2 linked regions of the Thiocapsa rosea genome follow. The protein of the gene in region 1 binds, or shares a complex with, the protein of each later gene. Links are inferred from orthologs where the notes say so. Each region holds a gene or a part of one and is shown in the gene's direction. Other genes may lie near its edges.

The links.
Region 2: the proteins of mfd (region 1) and uvrA are in contact, whole or in part, in a crystal structure (PDB 4DFC), measured with the Escherichia coli proteins. The link is inferred for Thiocapsa rosea from one-to-one orthologs.

The regions. Positions count from the first base shown.
Region 1 is NZ_RBXL01000001.1:368,900-377,170, forward strand. The notes cover bases 1,842-5,847. They hold mfd (transcription-repair coupling factor), read left to right. Parts: upstream 1,842-2,158; coding sequence 2,159-5,647; downstream 5,648-5,847. Other genes in these bases: BDD21_RS01665 (hypothetical protein), read left to right, coding at 1,842-2,057. Also shown: more of BDD21_RS01665, read left to right, coding at 1-1,841; BDD21_RS01675 (S8 family peptidase), read left to right, coding at 6,168-8,271. UniProt on the Escherichia coli protein: Couples transcription and DNA repair by recognizing RNA polymerase (RNAP) stalled at DNA lesions. Mediates ATP-dependent release of RNAP and its truncated transcript from the DNA, and recruitment of nucleotide excision repair machinery to the damaged site.
Region 2 is NZ_RBXL01000001.1:943,120-948,903, forward strand. The notes cover bases 2,371-5,762. They hold uvrA (excinuclease ABC subunit UvrA), read left to right. Parts: upstream 2,371-2,736; coding sequence 2,737-5,562; downstream 5,563-5,762. Other genes in these bases: BDD21_RS04260 (hypothetical protein), read left to right, coding at 2,371-2,537. Outside these bases: ssb (single-stranded DNA-binding protein), read right to left, coding at 202-714; BDD21_RS04255 (MFS transporter), read right to left, coding at 793-2,175; more of BDD21_RS04260, read left to right, coding at 2,310-2,370. UniProt on the Escherichia coli protein: The UvrABC repair system catalyzes the recognition and processing of DNA lesions. UvrA is an ATPase and a DNA-binding protein. A damage recognition complex composed of 2 UvrA and 2 UvrB subunits scans DNA for abnormalities.

The DNA.
Region 1 (8,271 bases):
ATTCCCGAATCGACCAGAAGCAGAGCGAATCCCGGCGCGATCTTCTCAAGGTACGGAATCGACTACTCGAACTGGATCTATCCGGGATCGACTTGGTCACCGACCGACCGCCGGCCTATCGGCGCCTGCTCAGCTCCCGTTCCGACGAACTCATGCTCTACGGCACCTTTGACGCGCTTCGGGTCCGGGTCAATCCGGCCATGGTCGTCATCGTCGCGACCGATGTTCGCGACCGCTTATTTTTGTTGAACGAAGTGCGTAAATCGCTCCCCAATGCTCTGCCGGTCCTGATGGAGATGGACTATCTGACGACACATCCTGACTACCGCAAGATCAGTCGCGGCGCGCTTGTCGTCCCGAATGGGGACACGGTCCTGCGTGTCGATTCGAATGGTTGCTTGACATCCTGCGGTCAGGGCGGGACGGGGCCGTGCGCCGGCGGCAAAACCGATTCCGACGGCGATAGGAAGTCATATCTGTCCTTCCCTGCAGACTATGCGGCCAACCTGTTCCGAGCAGCGCTCAATCTGATCGACACTGGTTCCAGCCCCAAGGATCAAACACACTCCGGCGGGTCGAATTGCGATCAAAAAGCGGTCTCCCTGTATGTCACGACACTTGCAGGATTTCAGCAGGTCTATCCGGATGTCGGGTCAGGGATGAAAGACGACGGTCGGCCGACGGAGCCCGCTGCGCCGCGCAGCCGATTGCTCGCTGCAGACGGACGTTTGTTGCTGGATCGCCCGATTACGATCTTCTTTCTGATCGCCGCCATCGTGGTGGTTGCAAGCTCCTCGTGGTTAGCCGTCTTCGGCCGCGCGCACTTGGTGATGTTCTCTCCGCTACGCCATCCCAACCCTTTGTGCGGGATACGGGAGGCGAGGTTCAATCGGGAAAACGACGAAGGCGAGGACCCGGACGGTGCGAAACGGAAATTATTACGCCTGAACCGTTTTCTTTCGATAGGGCTCTTGGTGCTCGGCCTTGCCGTTCTCGTGATTGCAGGAACGCATCTCTACGGACTCTTCTTACCAACGCGCCAACAGACGTGGAGCCTTGCCCATGGCCGCGACGTCGCGATGTTGATCGGCCTCTTTTTGCTTTATCTCTGCGTGGCGATTGTTGCCGGATGGAAGCTGTCTCTCTGGCGCCGACGCTGCATCGGGCATCTGAGCAGCCTGGCCGGGACCGCCGGTATCCCATCGCCGGATCGCAGTCGTGGTCAAGTCGCGCTCAGTGCGGCAGTGGTTGTGGTTGTCGCGTTATTGCTTTTAGCCTGGTTCAGCGGCATTCCGAACTCGGTTGACTCGGCGTTGACGTCGCTGTTCGTCAACTCAATCCTGTTGCTGCTCGGGTTCTGGTTTCTTGCCGAGCTTTGGACAGAATCGAGACGCCTTGCTTGGTTTGCCCAATTGCTTGCGCCGACGGCCGGCCTCTCGGCCGAGTCGGCGGCAGCGAAACCCGCCCTGTCCAACGGGAGCCCGCCGAGCGAGAGCTGGGCAAACCCGATACAACTCAACTCGCTGCCACAGTCGCCATTCAATCTCCACTTCCGCGAGCGCGATTTGGCTGCCTTGGCCGCTTCTTCGGATGAGACTTGGCGAGCGCAAACACGCGAGCTGTTGGAGTGTCGATCACCGATCAAGGCGGAATCGAATGATTCCTTTCGGATCTGGCAGGCACGCTTGGTCGCCGAGATGCGCTATGGTACAACCGCGATCCGGAGCTGCGCCTGGGCAGCCATTCTGGCGCCGACGACAATCCTACTCGGAATAGGTCTCTATCCGCCTTACGGTGAGCGACTCATGACGACCGCGTCGGTCGTGTTGGTTTTCGTCGCCTTCGCATTGACCATGTCTGTTGTCATCAAGCTGGAGCAGCATCCCTTGTTGGGTCCGCTGTTCACGCTCAATCGCGACAAGTTGTCGTTCGGTGGGGTCATCGGCGCGCTGTGGGGTAAGCTCATCGCGGCAGCCGTCATTCTGATTCCGGTGCTCTTTCCCGATGCGCTATCGGGACTGTACGGACTACTCCAATCGATCGACTCGCTGCGGTAACCGCACCTAATAACCGCGGGCCGAGGGATCGGGCGCACTGCAAGCGCGGCGACGCTGTGCGAGAATCCTCGCCCTGTCGTCGTCGCGAGGTAATGCCGTCCATGCACCCGGTGGCCCTGAACAAGATGCCGTCTCCGCTCGGCCCGCCGCTGCCCGGTCGCCCCGGCGAGCGCCTGCTGTGGGGGCGGTTGTACGGCGCGAGCGTCGCGCTTGCGATTGCGGAGGCCGCCCGCGCGCATGAGGGGCTGATCCTCGCCGTCGTGCCGGACGTCCAAGCCGCGGCCCATCTGCGTGCGGAGCTCGGATTCTTTTTGGCCGGGAGCGGCCTACCGCTGCTGGGGTTTCCGGACTGGGAGACCCTGCCCTACGACGTCTTCTCGCCGCTTCCGGAGCTGGTCTCGGAACGGCTCCTGACGCTGCACCGCTTGCCGGGGCTCGACAAGGGCGTCTTGGTCGTCCCGGTCGGCACCCTGTTGCAGCGCTTGCCGCCGCGCGAGTATGTGGACGGGCAATCGCTGGTCCTTGCGGTCGGGGATCGGCTGGACCTGGATGCGACCCGGCGCCGGCTGGAGCGTGCCGGCTATTCCTGTGTCTCCCAGGTCATCGGCCACGGCGAATACGCGGTGCGCGGCTCCCTGCTCGACGTCTTCCCGATGGGCAGCGAGACCCCGCTGCGCATCGACCTCTTCGACCAGGAGGTCGAGACGATCCGCACCTTCGACCCGGAGACCCAGCGCTCGCAGGAGAAGCTGGAACAGGTCCGGATGCTGCCGGCGCGTGAGTTCCCGCTGACCGAAGAGGCGATCTCCGGATTTCGCCAACGTTATCGGGCGAGCTTCGAGGGCGACCCGCAGGCGAGCTTGGTCTATCGGGAGGTGTCGGAAGGGCGCACCCCTGGCGGGCTGGAATACTATCTCCCGCTCTTTTTCGAGACCACCGCAACCCTTTTCGATTATCTGCCCGCGGGCGTCCTGGCCTTGGAGTCGGACGCCTGTCGCGAGACCGCCACGACCTTCATCGCCGGTGTCGCCCAGCGCTACGAGCAGCGTCGTCACGACATCGAGCGCCCGCTCCTGCCGCCGGCCAAGCTCTATCTGCATCCCGACGAGATGGCCGGGGCACTCAACCGACTGTCGGGCGTGCTCTATCAGTCCCCCGAGGTTCCGGATCGGCGCAAGGGGTATGCGGCATTCCACAACTTTGCGACCACCACCCTGCCCCCGCTCGCCATCCAGGCGCGCGCTGCAGAACCCGCGCAAGCCTTGCAGGACTTCCTGAGCATGCCGGATCGCCGGGTCCTGTTCGTCGCCGAAAGCACGGGGCGGCGCGAGATGCTCTCCGAGCATCTGGCCGGGTTCAACATCCGCGCCCGTCAGGTCGAAGGCTGGCAAGCATTCGTCGAGGGTGATCTCGATCTGGCGTTGACCGTCGCGCCGCTCGAGCGCGGTCTGCTGCTGGAAGACCGCGGCATCGCGCTGGTCACCGAGACCCAGCTCTACGGCGAGCGGGTGCGCCAGGAGCGTCGGCGCCGCGCGCGCGAGCGCGACAGCGACGCCATCGTGCGCAACCTTACCGAGCTGACCGAGGGCGCGCCGGTCGTGCATGAGGAGCACGGCGTCGGGCGCTATCTGGGGCTGCAGACCCTGCAGGTCTGCGGGATGACCACCGAGTTCCTCGCACTCGAATACGCCAACGGCGACAAGCTCTATGTCCCGGTCAGCTCGCTGCATCTGATCTCGCGCTACACGGGTGCCTCGCCCGAGAACGCGCCCCTGCACCGACTCGGCGGCGAGCAGTGGGATCGGATCAAGCGCAAGGCCGCGCAGAAGGCGCACGACGTGGCCGCCGAGCTGCTCGATATCTACGCGCGACGCGCCGCCCGCGAGGGCGTGGCCTGCCCGGCACCGGGCGACGACTATGCCGCCTTCGCCGCTGCCTTCCCCTTCGAGGAGACCCCCGATCAGCTGCGCGCCATCGAGGGCGTAATCGCCGACATGGAAGACGCCAAGCCGATGGACCGGGTGGTCTGCGGCGATGTCGGCTTCGGCAAGACGGAGGTCGCCATGCGGGCGGCCTTCATGGCCGTACAGGGCGGACGGCAGGTCGCGGTGCTGGTGCCGACCACCCTGCTCGCCCAACAGCATTTCGAGAACTTCTCCGACCGCTTCGCCGACTGGCCGATCAAGATCGAGAGCCTGTCGCGATTCCGCACCGCCAAAGAGCAGAAGAAGGTGCTCGAAGGTCTGGCCGACGGCACGGTCGACATCCTGGTCGGCACCCACAAGCTCCTACAGCCCAGTCTGAAATTCAAGAATCTGGGACTGGCGATCATCGACGAGGAGCACCGCTTCGGTGTGCGCCACAAGGAGCAGCTCAAGAATCTGCGCAGCGAGGTGGACATCCTGACCCTCACGGCGACGCCGATACCACGCACGCTCAACATGGCCATGTCAGGCCTGCGGGATCTGTCCATCATCGCGACACCGCCGGTCGAGCGTCATCCCATCAAGACCTTCGTCAGCCCCTGGAACGACGGCCTGATCCAAGAGGCGGTGCTGCGCGAGCTCAAGCGCGGCGGTCAGGTCTACTTCCTCCACAACGAGGTGGAGACCATCGAGAACCAGGCGCAGAAGCTCGAGGCCCTGATCCCGGAGGCGCGGGTACAGGTCGCGCACGGACAGATGCGCGAGCGCGATCTCGAACGGGTGATGCGCGACTTCTATCACCAGCGTTTCAACCTGCTGGTCTGCACCACCATCATCGAGAGCGGCATCGACGTGCCGAGCGCCAACACCATCGTCATCAATCGTGCCGACAAGCTGGGGCTGGCGCAGCTGCATCAGCTGCGCGGACGGGTCGGGCGCTCGCACCATCGCGCCTACGCCTATCTGATCACGCCGCCGACCAAGGTCATGACTGCGGACGCGAAGAAGCGATTGGAGGCGATCGAGTCCATGGAGGATCTAGGGGCCGGCTTCACGCTCGCCACCCATGACTTGGAGATCCGCGGAGCCGGCGAGCTGCTCGGCGACGAGCAGTCCGGCCAGATCCACGAGGTCGGCTTCTCGCTCTACATGGACCTGCTCGAACGCGCGGTCCAGGCGCTCAAGGCCGGACGCACGCCCGAGCTGGACCGACCACTCAGTCACGGCGCCGAGATCGATCTCGGCCTACCCGCCCTGCTGCCCAGCGACTATCTGCCCGACGTGCACGCCCGCCTCGTCATGTACAAACGGATTGCGAGCGCCGCCACGGCCGGCGATCTCAGGGAGCTGCAGGTGGAGATGATCGACCGCTTCGGCCTGCTGCCCGAGCCGGCCAAGAACCTGCTCGAGATCACCGAGCTGAAACTGAAGGTCCAGCCCTACGGAATCCGCAAGATCGAAGCCGGGCCGGCGAGCGGGCGGATCCTCTTCGACGAGACGCCGAGCATCGACCCCGGAAACCTGATCCGACTGATTCAGCAAAAGCCAAAGGAGTTCAAGCTCGACGGCAGCGACAAGCTGCGGTTTTACCGGGACATGGCCGAGCCGCAACGCCGGCTGAGGCAGGTGAACGAAGTGATTGCGCAGTTGGTTGGCGCAGGATAAAACGGAAGAGGAGTCGAAACGATCGCGAGGGCCATCCGGAAAGTGCAGACCGCTTCTTCTTGCGCGCATGTTTATGTCTTTTGTACGGCCTGGTTCATCAGACGGTCCATCTTGCGTACGCTGTCGCGATCAGGAACCACACCGACGAATCGAATCAAGGAAGAAAGCCTCATGACCCAGACAACGGCCTACCCGTACTTCCCGCCGGCCCAGCGCCACGCGTTTGCCAGCCCTCGGCATCACTGACTACCCCCGCCGTGGGCATCGCTCTTTAGATCGCCCCCCCAGATGCTCGGAGGACTCTTGATACCGCTCCGCGGCGCCACGCATGCCATGTGGCGGTTTGGCCGGAGTTACGAAAAAGGGCGATGACGTGATAATCCGTCATCACGGACGAACAACTTCACCGAGCGATGCTCGGAGGCATCGTTTTCAGCTGAGCCTGCCAATCATCGCGAGAAACATCACCATGAACATTCGCCCCACGGTACGAAAACAACTGAGCGCTGCGAGACAAGCCATGAGCATCTCAATCTCGGTCATCTTGGCATTCGTCGCCGTGTTCGCTGCGATGCCGACCCCGTCGGCCAACAACGCAATCGATCCACCTGTCGCGCCAAATAAGAGCGCGGAGCTTAAGACCAAAACGGGGCAGAGCGCAGATTTGCGTGGCAGTCCACCCGAAAAAGCCTCAGCTCATCGTGAGTTGTTGGATCAAGCTCATTCCTTAGGTCGAATCCCGGTCATCGTCAAGCTCAAGACCTGGGTGCAGCCCGAATCAATGCTTGACGATGACGGAATCGTGCAACAGCGCGAAGCGCTCTCGACGATACAACAGCGCGTTCTGGATGAATTGTCCTCGAGGAACGGGCGGGATCAAGCGGCCATGGGCATCAAGCGCTTTGCTCTGACACCTGCATTCGCAATGCAGGCGAGCGAGTCAGACATTCTGGAGCTTCTGGCGCATCCGGACGTTATCGACGTCGTGGAGGATAGCATCATGCTCCCCTTCCTCATGGATAGTGTTCCGCTGATTGGGGGCCTCGATGGTGCTTTCCTTGGATACACCGGCCTGGGCCAGGTCGTTGCCATTCTGGATACCGGCGTGGATAAAAATCATCCTTTTTTGAAAGGAAAGGTGATTTCGGAGGCATGCTACTCGTCGAATGTCCCGGCACTCGGTGCGACTTCGCTTTGCCCCGGGGGTGTCTCTGAATCTACGGCCGATGGCTCCGGGGTCAATTGTCCAATCACCTTGGCGGGTTGTGATCACGGCACTCATGTAGCGGGAATTGTAGCTGGACGAAGCACCAACGCTTCCGGTGTTGCCAGAGACGCTGACATCATCGCCGCTCAGGTATTTTCGCGTTTTGATTCAGCCAGTTTCTGCGGGATTGCAGCGCCTTGCATTGCGACTTTCACATCCGACTCACTCCGTGCATTAGAGCGAATTTACCTTCTCCGAACCAGTTACCCGATTGCTGCAATTAACATGAGTCTCGGTAGCGGTGCTTTTCAAGATCCTTGCAATGATGACGCAAGACGGACGATTATCGACCAGCTGCGAAGCGCTGGCATTGCAACCGTCGCCGCAAGTGGAAACGAAGGCTATGCAAATGCGATGAGTGCGCCCGCATGCGTTCCGAGCGCGATCAGTGTCGGAAGCACAACCAAAGCGGACCAGATCTCGGGCTTCTCCAATAGTGCTTATTTTCTCGATCTACTGGCGCCCGGAGCATCGATCTATTCAGCAGTCCCAGGCACGGGCTATGCGTCAAAAAGCGGAACCTCGATGGCGACACCTCACGTCGCCGGAGCTTGGGCGGTGATCAAATCGGCCCAACCCGCCGCAGACCCCGATGCTATTCTGAACATGCTCAAATCAACCGGGATAGCTCTAACCGATGTCAACGACATCACGACGTCTCGGATCCAGGTTGATCGAGCAGTCGATGAAATCGCGGGACCACAAGCGACCATCAACACTGCTGTCCTACCCTACGCCCGTGCCGTCGCGATCGCCGAAACCGCCACCGCCTTTGCGAGCGTCATCAACAGCGGCGACACGACGGCATTAAGTTGCTTGATTGCCCTTCCCACTGGCATTCCCGCAACCTTGAGCTATCAGACGACCACCGCAGCCAACGTGCTGACAGGGACGCCGAACACCCCTGTCGACATTGCCGCCGGCGCAACCCAAGGCTTTGTCTTCGGCATCACACCGAGCCAATCGATGGCCGCGACCGAGATCCCGCTCGTGTTCGACTGCACCAACACCGCCCCGGCGCCCAGTCATCCCGGCCTCAATACCTTCATCCTCTCAGCCGCGGCGATCGCACCCCCCGATCTGCTCGCAATCGGCGTAACGCCAAGCGGGGACGGCGTCGTGCGGCTGCCGAGCAGCACCGGCATCGGCTTCTTCGCCACGGCAGCCGTGAACATCGGCAGCGCCGGCACGGTGACCGTCAGCGCCGACGACGGCGGGCGCGGCCTGCCCTTAACCCTGCGGGTCTGCGAGACCACCCCGGCAGGGGAGTGGATCGTCTGCGGAAACAGCCTGACCCGTTTGGTCGGTGCCGACCAAACGGCCTACTTCACCGTTTTTGCCACCGGCACCGGTCAGC
Region 2 (5,784 bases), 570 kb from region 1 along the record:
GTGGTGGAAGGCTTAAACCGCGCCCCGCGCGGCATGCGATGTTTTTGGACGGGATCGGCCCCGGCAGACTTAACGACCGTTGGAGCCGGCGCGGTTTAAGAATTTAAAAAATTGATTATTCTAAACCGCGTCCCCGCCAAGGGCCGTCGATGCACAAAAGGTCGAGCTCACTCAAAATCAGCATCTCGCTCTGGACGCGGTTTAAAACGGGATGTCGTCGTCGAAATCCGCCGCACCTTGGCTGCTGCCTCCGGGGCTACTGCCTCCCGACGACGGCGCCGGACTTGAGGACTGCGGCCGCCCGCCGCGCGAGGACTGATGGGCGGGCGCGTCGTCGAAGGGCACCGATGACCCCATACCACCGCCGCCCGAACGGCTGTCGAGCATCTGCATGGTCCCGTTGATGTCGACTATGATCTCGGTCGTGTAGCGATCTTGTCCGTCCTGACCCTGCCATTTTTTAGTGCGCAGCTTGCCTTCGACATAGATCTTCGACCCCTTGTGCAGATACTGCTTGACGATCTCGGCGATCTTGCCGAAGAACACGACGTTGTGCCACTCGGTGCGCTCCTGTCTCTCGCCCGTGTTCTTATCCTTCCAGGTCTCGCTTGTTGCGATGCGGATATTCGCCACCGCATCGCCGCTCGGCATGTAACGCACCTCCGGATCAGCCCCGAGGTTGCCGATGAGAATTACCTTGTTGACGCCTGCCATGCAGTCCTCCCGCTCCGCGCCATACGCGGGCGATTGTTGTCTCGCCAAAAAACACGCGGCCGACCCGGGCGTTTGTCCTCAGGCTCTGGCCGAAAATGTCTGCAATGTTGCCCAATCCAGTCGGCCACTGTCCACCTTTAGGTAGGCGACACCCTCGTCGAGCGCGACGACGGCGTCCTCCACACCCGGGATGGCCAGCAGACGCGCCTCGAGACCCAAACCCTCGTCGCCCGGTCGATCGCCGAGCGAGAGGACATGGGCCGTCAGATTCGCCGGCATCGCCATCGTGGCCGCCAGACCGATCCACACCAGCGAGGTCGCGGCCCCGACCAGATAGACGGCGTCCGCCCCGAAGCTCTGATGTGCCAAACCGCCGAGCAGTCCGCCCAAAAAAGCACCGATGAACTGCGAGCTGGAGAAGACCCCCATCGCCGTCCCGCGCGCACCGGCACGCGCGGCCTTCGAGACCAGCGACGGCAGGATGGCCTCCATCAGGTTGAAGACGGTGAACATCACCAGCAGCAGGAACCCGACGACCCAAATCGACTGATTGAACAGGTAGAAGCCCACCATCGACGCACACATCGCCGTGACCGCACCGATCAGCACGGCCTTCACCTTGCCGCCGCGCTCGGCCATGATGATGAAGGGGACCATGATCACGATCGCGAGCAGGACAACCGGCAGATAGAGCAGCCAATGATCCACGGCCGCCAGGCCGGCCGATTCGATCGACAGCGGCAGCACTACGAACATGCTCACCATGGTGAGGTGCAGCAGGAAGATGCCCAGATCCAGGCGCAGCAACGTGGGGTTACCCAGCACGCCCGCGAACTGATCCATCACCGGCTGGGCCTCGCGATGGACGCTGGAGCGTTCGGGCTCGGGCACGACATAGGCCAGCACCAACATGCCGGCGATCGCCAGAAACGCGGTCAGCCAAAAGATGCCCGAGATCCCGAGCCAGCGCGCCAAGGGCGGTCCGACCACAAGCGCCGCGGCAAACGACAGGGCGACGCTGATCCCGATCGCCGCCATGGCGCGCGTGCGCACCGCATCGCGGGTCAGATCGGCGGTGAGCGCAATGGTCGCCGCCGCGATGGCACCGCTGCCCTGAATCACGCGCCCCAGGATGACCAGCTCGATCTGATCGGCAAGGGCCGCGACGACGCTGCCGATCGCGAACAACACCAGCCCCCCGTAGATCACGGGTTTGCGGCCGATCCGATCCGACAGCAGCCCGAGCGGGATCTGAAACAGCGCCTGCGTCAAGCCGTAGGCGCCGATCGCCAGTCCGACCAGCAAGGGCGTAGCGCCCTCCAGGTCGTGTGCATAGAGTGCAAAAACCGGCAGGACCATAAAGAGGCCCAGCATGCGCGTGGAGAAGATCGCGGCCAGACCGGCCGCAGCGCGCTTCTCCAGCCCGGTGAAGGCGACAAGGGGTTGATGAGACGGGGTCAAGGACGGTGGCCTGCGACGTCGATTCGGGGAAGACGCGAGTATAAGGGCTTGTCGGCGATCGTGCCCGATCGCGATTGACAGGGATCCTCCCGCAGACCAGTCTTCTCAAAACGAATTCCGCGGAGAAACACCGAATGACGGCAGACATCGAAAATCTCGTCCTCGAGCATCTTCGCGCGATCCGAGCGGACATCGCAGACATCAAACGCGAGGTGACCGCCAACAGTCTCCAGCTCTCGGCGATGGGGCAACAGCTCGCAGGACTCACGGCAGCGGTCTACGGCAGCAAATCGGACGTCGACGACATCAAACGCCGCCTGGAACGTTTGGAGCGGCGATTGGAGCTTCACGACGAGCATTGAGCGCTGCGTGTAGCCGCCGATGACACGGCGGCCATACCTGCCGTCGCATCTTCCCCGACACCGGGGGCCAGCCTTGGTCGCCGCCCCGGCACCATCCGCCGCAGACCGCCCGATCCGCGGCGGCGGATGGAGACGGTCGAGCGATCTTTAAGGAATAATCGGGAATTGGCCGCCCACCCGCCGCAGGTCTCCCAGCCCCATGGACACAATCCGCATCCGCGGCGCACGCACCCATAACCTCAAAAGCATTGATCTCGACCTGCCCCGCCAACGGCTGATCGTCTTCACCGGTCTGTCGGGCTCGGGCAAGTCATCGCTCGCCTTCGACACCATCTATGCCGAGGGCCAGCGCCGCTATGTCGAGTCGCTCTCGTCCTATGCCCGGCAATTCCTGTCGGTCATGGAGAAGCCGGACCTGGACCATATCGAGGGGCTCTCCCCGGCCATCTCGATCGAGCAGAAGACGACCTCGCACAATCCGCGCTCCACCGTCGGCACCATCACCGAGATCTACGACTATCTGCGCCTGCTCTTCGCACGCGTCGGCCAGCCGCGCTGCCCGGCGCACGACGAGCCGCTGGAGGCCCAGACGATCAGTCAGATGGTGGATCAAGTCATGGCCCTACCGGAGGGCGATCGGCTGATGCTGCTCGCACCCGTAGTCTCGGCGCGCAAGGGCGAGTACCAGCGGCTGATCGGCGAGCTGCATGCGCAAGGCTTCGTGCGCGCCCGCATCGACGGCGATCTCTACGAGCTCGACGACCCGCCCGAGCTGGACATCAAGAAGAAGCACGACATCGAGGTGGTGGTGGACCGCTTCCGGGTGCGTCCCGATCTCGCCCTGCGACTGGCCGAGTCCTTCGAGACCGCGCTCAAGCTCTCGGGCGGCATCGTCCGCGTCGCCGCGATCGACGAGCCCGAGCGGCCCATGATCACCTTCTCGGCGTCCTTCGCCTGCCCGGTCTGCGGCTACAGCATCCCGGAGCTCGAACCCCGGATCTTCTCCTTCAACAACCCGGTCGGCGCCTGCCCCACCTGCGACGGGCTCGGGATGGAGCAGTTCTTCGACCCCGCAAAGGTCGTTCTCCATCCGGAGATGAGCCTGGCGGCCGGCGCGGTGCGCGGCTGGGATCGGCGCAACTCCTTTTACTTTCAGGTGATCCGTGGTCTGGGCGAGCACTATGGGTTCGATGTCGAGACGCCATGGAACCAACTCGACACCCCGACTCAGGAGCTGATCCTCTTCGGCACCGGCAAGGAGAAGATCAAGCTCAAGTTGCCGCACGAACGGGGTGCGGCCAAGGTGCGTCCCTTCGAGGGCATCATCCGCAACATGGAGCGGCGCTACAAAGAGACCGACTCCAGCGCAGTCCGCGAGGAGCTCGCGCGTTATCTCTCGTACCAACCCTGCCCCACCTGCGGCGGCTCGCGCCTGAACGAAGCGGCCCGTCATGTCTTTCTGGAGACTTACAACCTGCCCGCCGTCGCCGCCATGCCGGTCGGCGACTCCCTGACCTTCTTCGAGGCGCTGGAGCTCCCCGGCAAGCGCGGCGAGATCGGCGCTCGGGTCATCAAGGAGATCGCCACCCGGCTGCGCTTCCTGGTCGACGTCGGCCTCGACTATCTGACCCTCGACCGCAGCGCCGAGACGCTCTCCGGCGGCGAGGCCCAACGCATCCGGCTCGCCAGCCAGATCGGCGCCGGGCTGGTCGGCGTCATGTACATCCTGGACGAGCCATCGATCGGGCTGCACCAGCGCGACAATGCCCGCCTGCTCAAGACCCTGACCCACCTGCGCGACATCGGCAACACCGTCATCGTCGTCGAGCACGACGAGGAGGCGATCCGCTGCGCCGATCTGGTCGTCGACCTGGGACCGGGCGCCGGCGTGCACGGCGGCGAGATCGTCGCCCAAGGGACCGCGGAGCAGATCACGGCCGCACCCCGATCCCTGACCGGGCGCTACCTCTGCGGTGACCTGCGCGTCGCCATCCCGACACAGCGCACGGCCAACGATCCGGACCGCCAACTGCGTATCCTGGGTGCACGGGGCAACAACCTGCGCGCCGTCGATGCCGAGATCCCGGTTGGGAGCTTCGTCTGCATCACCGGCGTCTCGGGCTCGGGCAAGTCCACCCTGATCAACGACACGCTCTTCCCCGTCGCCGCACGTCATCTCAACGGCTCCAGCCTCCAGCCGGCACCCCATACCGCCATCGAAGGGCTCGACTACTTCGACAAGGTCGTCGACATCGACCAGAGTCCCATCGGTCGGACCCCGCGCTCCAACCCCGCCACCTACACCGGGCTCTTCAACCTGGTGCGCGACCTCTTCGCCGCCGTCCCCGAGGCGCGCTCGCGCGGCTATGGACCCGGCCGCTTCAGCTTCAACGTCAAGGGCGGACGCTGCGAGGCGTGCAAAGGGGACGGACTCATTCGGGTCGAGATGCACTTCCTGCCCGACATCTATGTCCAGTGCGACACCTGCAAGGGCCGGCGCTACAACCGCGAAACGCTCGAGATCCGCTACAAGGGCAAGACCATCGACGAGGTGCTGAACCTCACCATCGAGGACGCGCTCGACTTCTTCTCGCCCGTCCAGCTCATCAAACGCAAGCTCCAGACCCTGATGGATGTCGGCCTCGCCTATGTCCGCCTCGGCCAGAGCGCCACCACGCTCTCCGGCGGCGAGGCCCAACGCGTCAAGCTCAGCCGCGAGCTCAGCAAGCGCGACACCGGCCGGACGCTCTATATCCTCGACGAGCCCACCACCGGCCTGCACTTCCACGACGTCAAGCACCTGCTCGATGTGCTGCACCGCTTCCGCGACCAGGGCAACACCGTAGTCGTGATCGAGCACAACCTGGATGTCATCAAAACGGCGGATTGGATCATCGACTTGGGGCCGGAGGGCGGGCACCGGGGCGGCGAGATCATCGCGGTCGGGACGCCCGAGCAGATTGCCGCGAACGCGCGGTCGCATACCGGGCGGTTTTTGGGGCCGTTGTTGGAGCGGGGGTGGTGAGTGGACGGATCGTGATTGCGGCCGTTGCGCCACACACCGGGCGCGGTGAGCTAGCAAGCCGCGCCGGATGTACAGGGTGCGGGTCGTTCCTCGCCGCACCCTGCGGACCGTTCCGACGGGAGGCCGCACATCATGGGCTTGGTGAACGAGCGATGCTCGAATTTCGGCAGGAGCCGATCGGCGAATCGAAGTAACCTATGGTCTGAAACGGCCAGAGGCGAA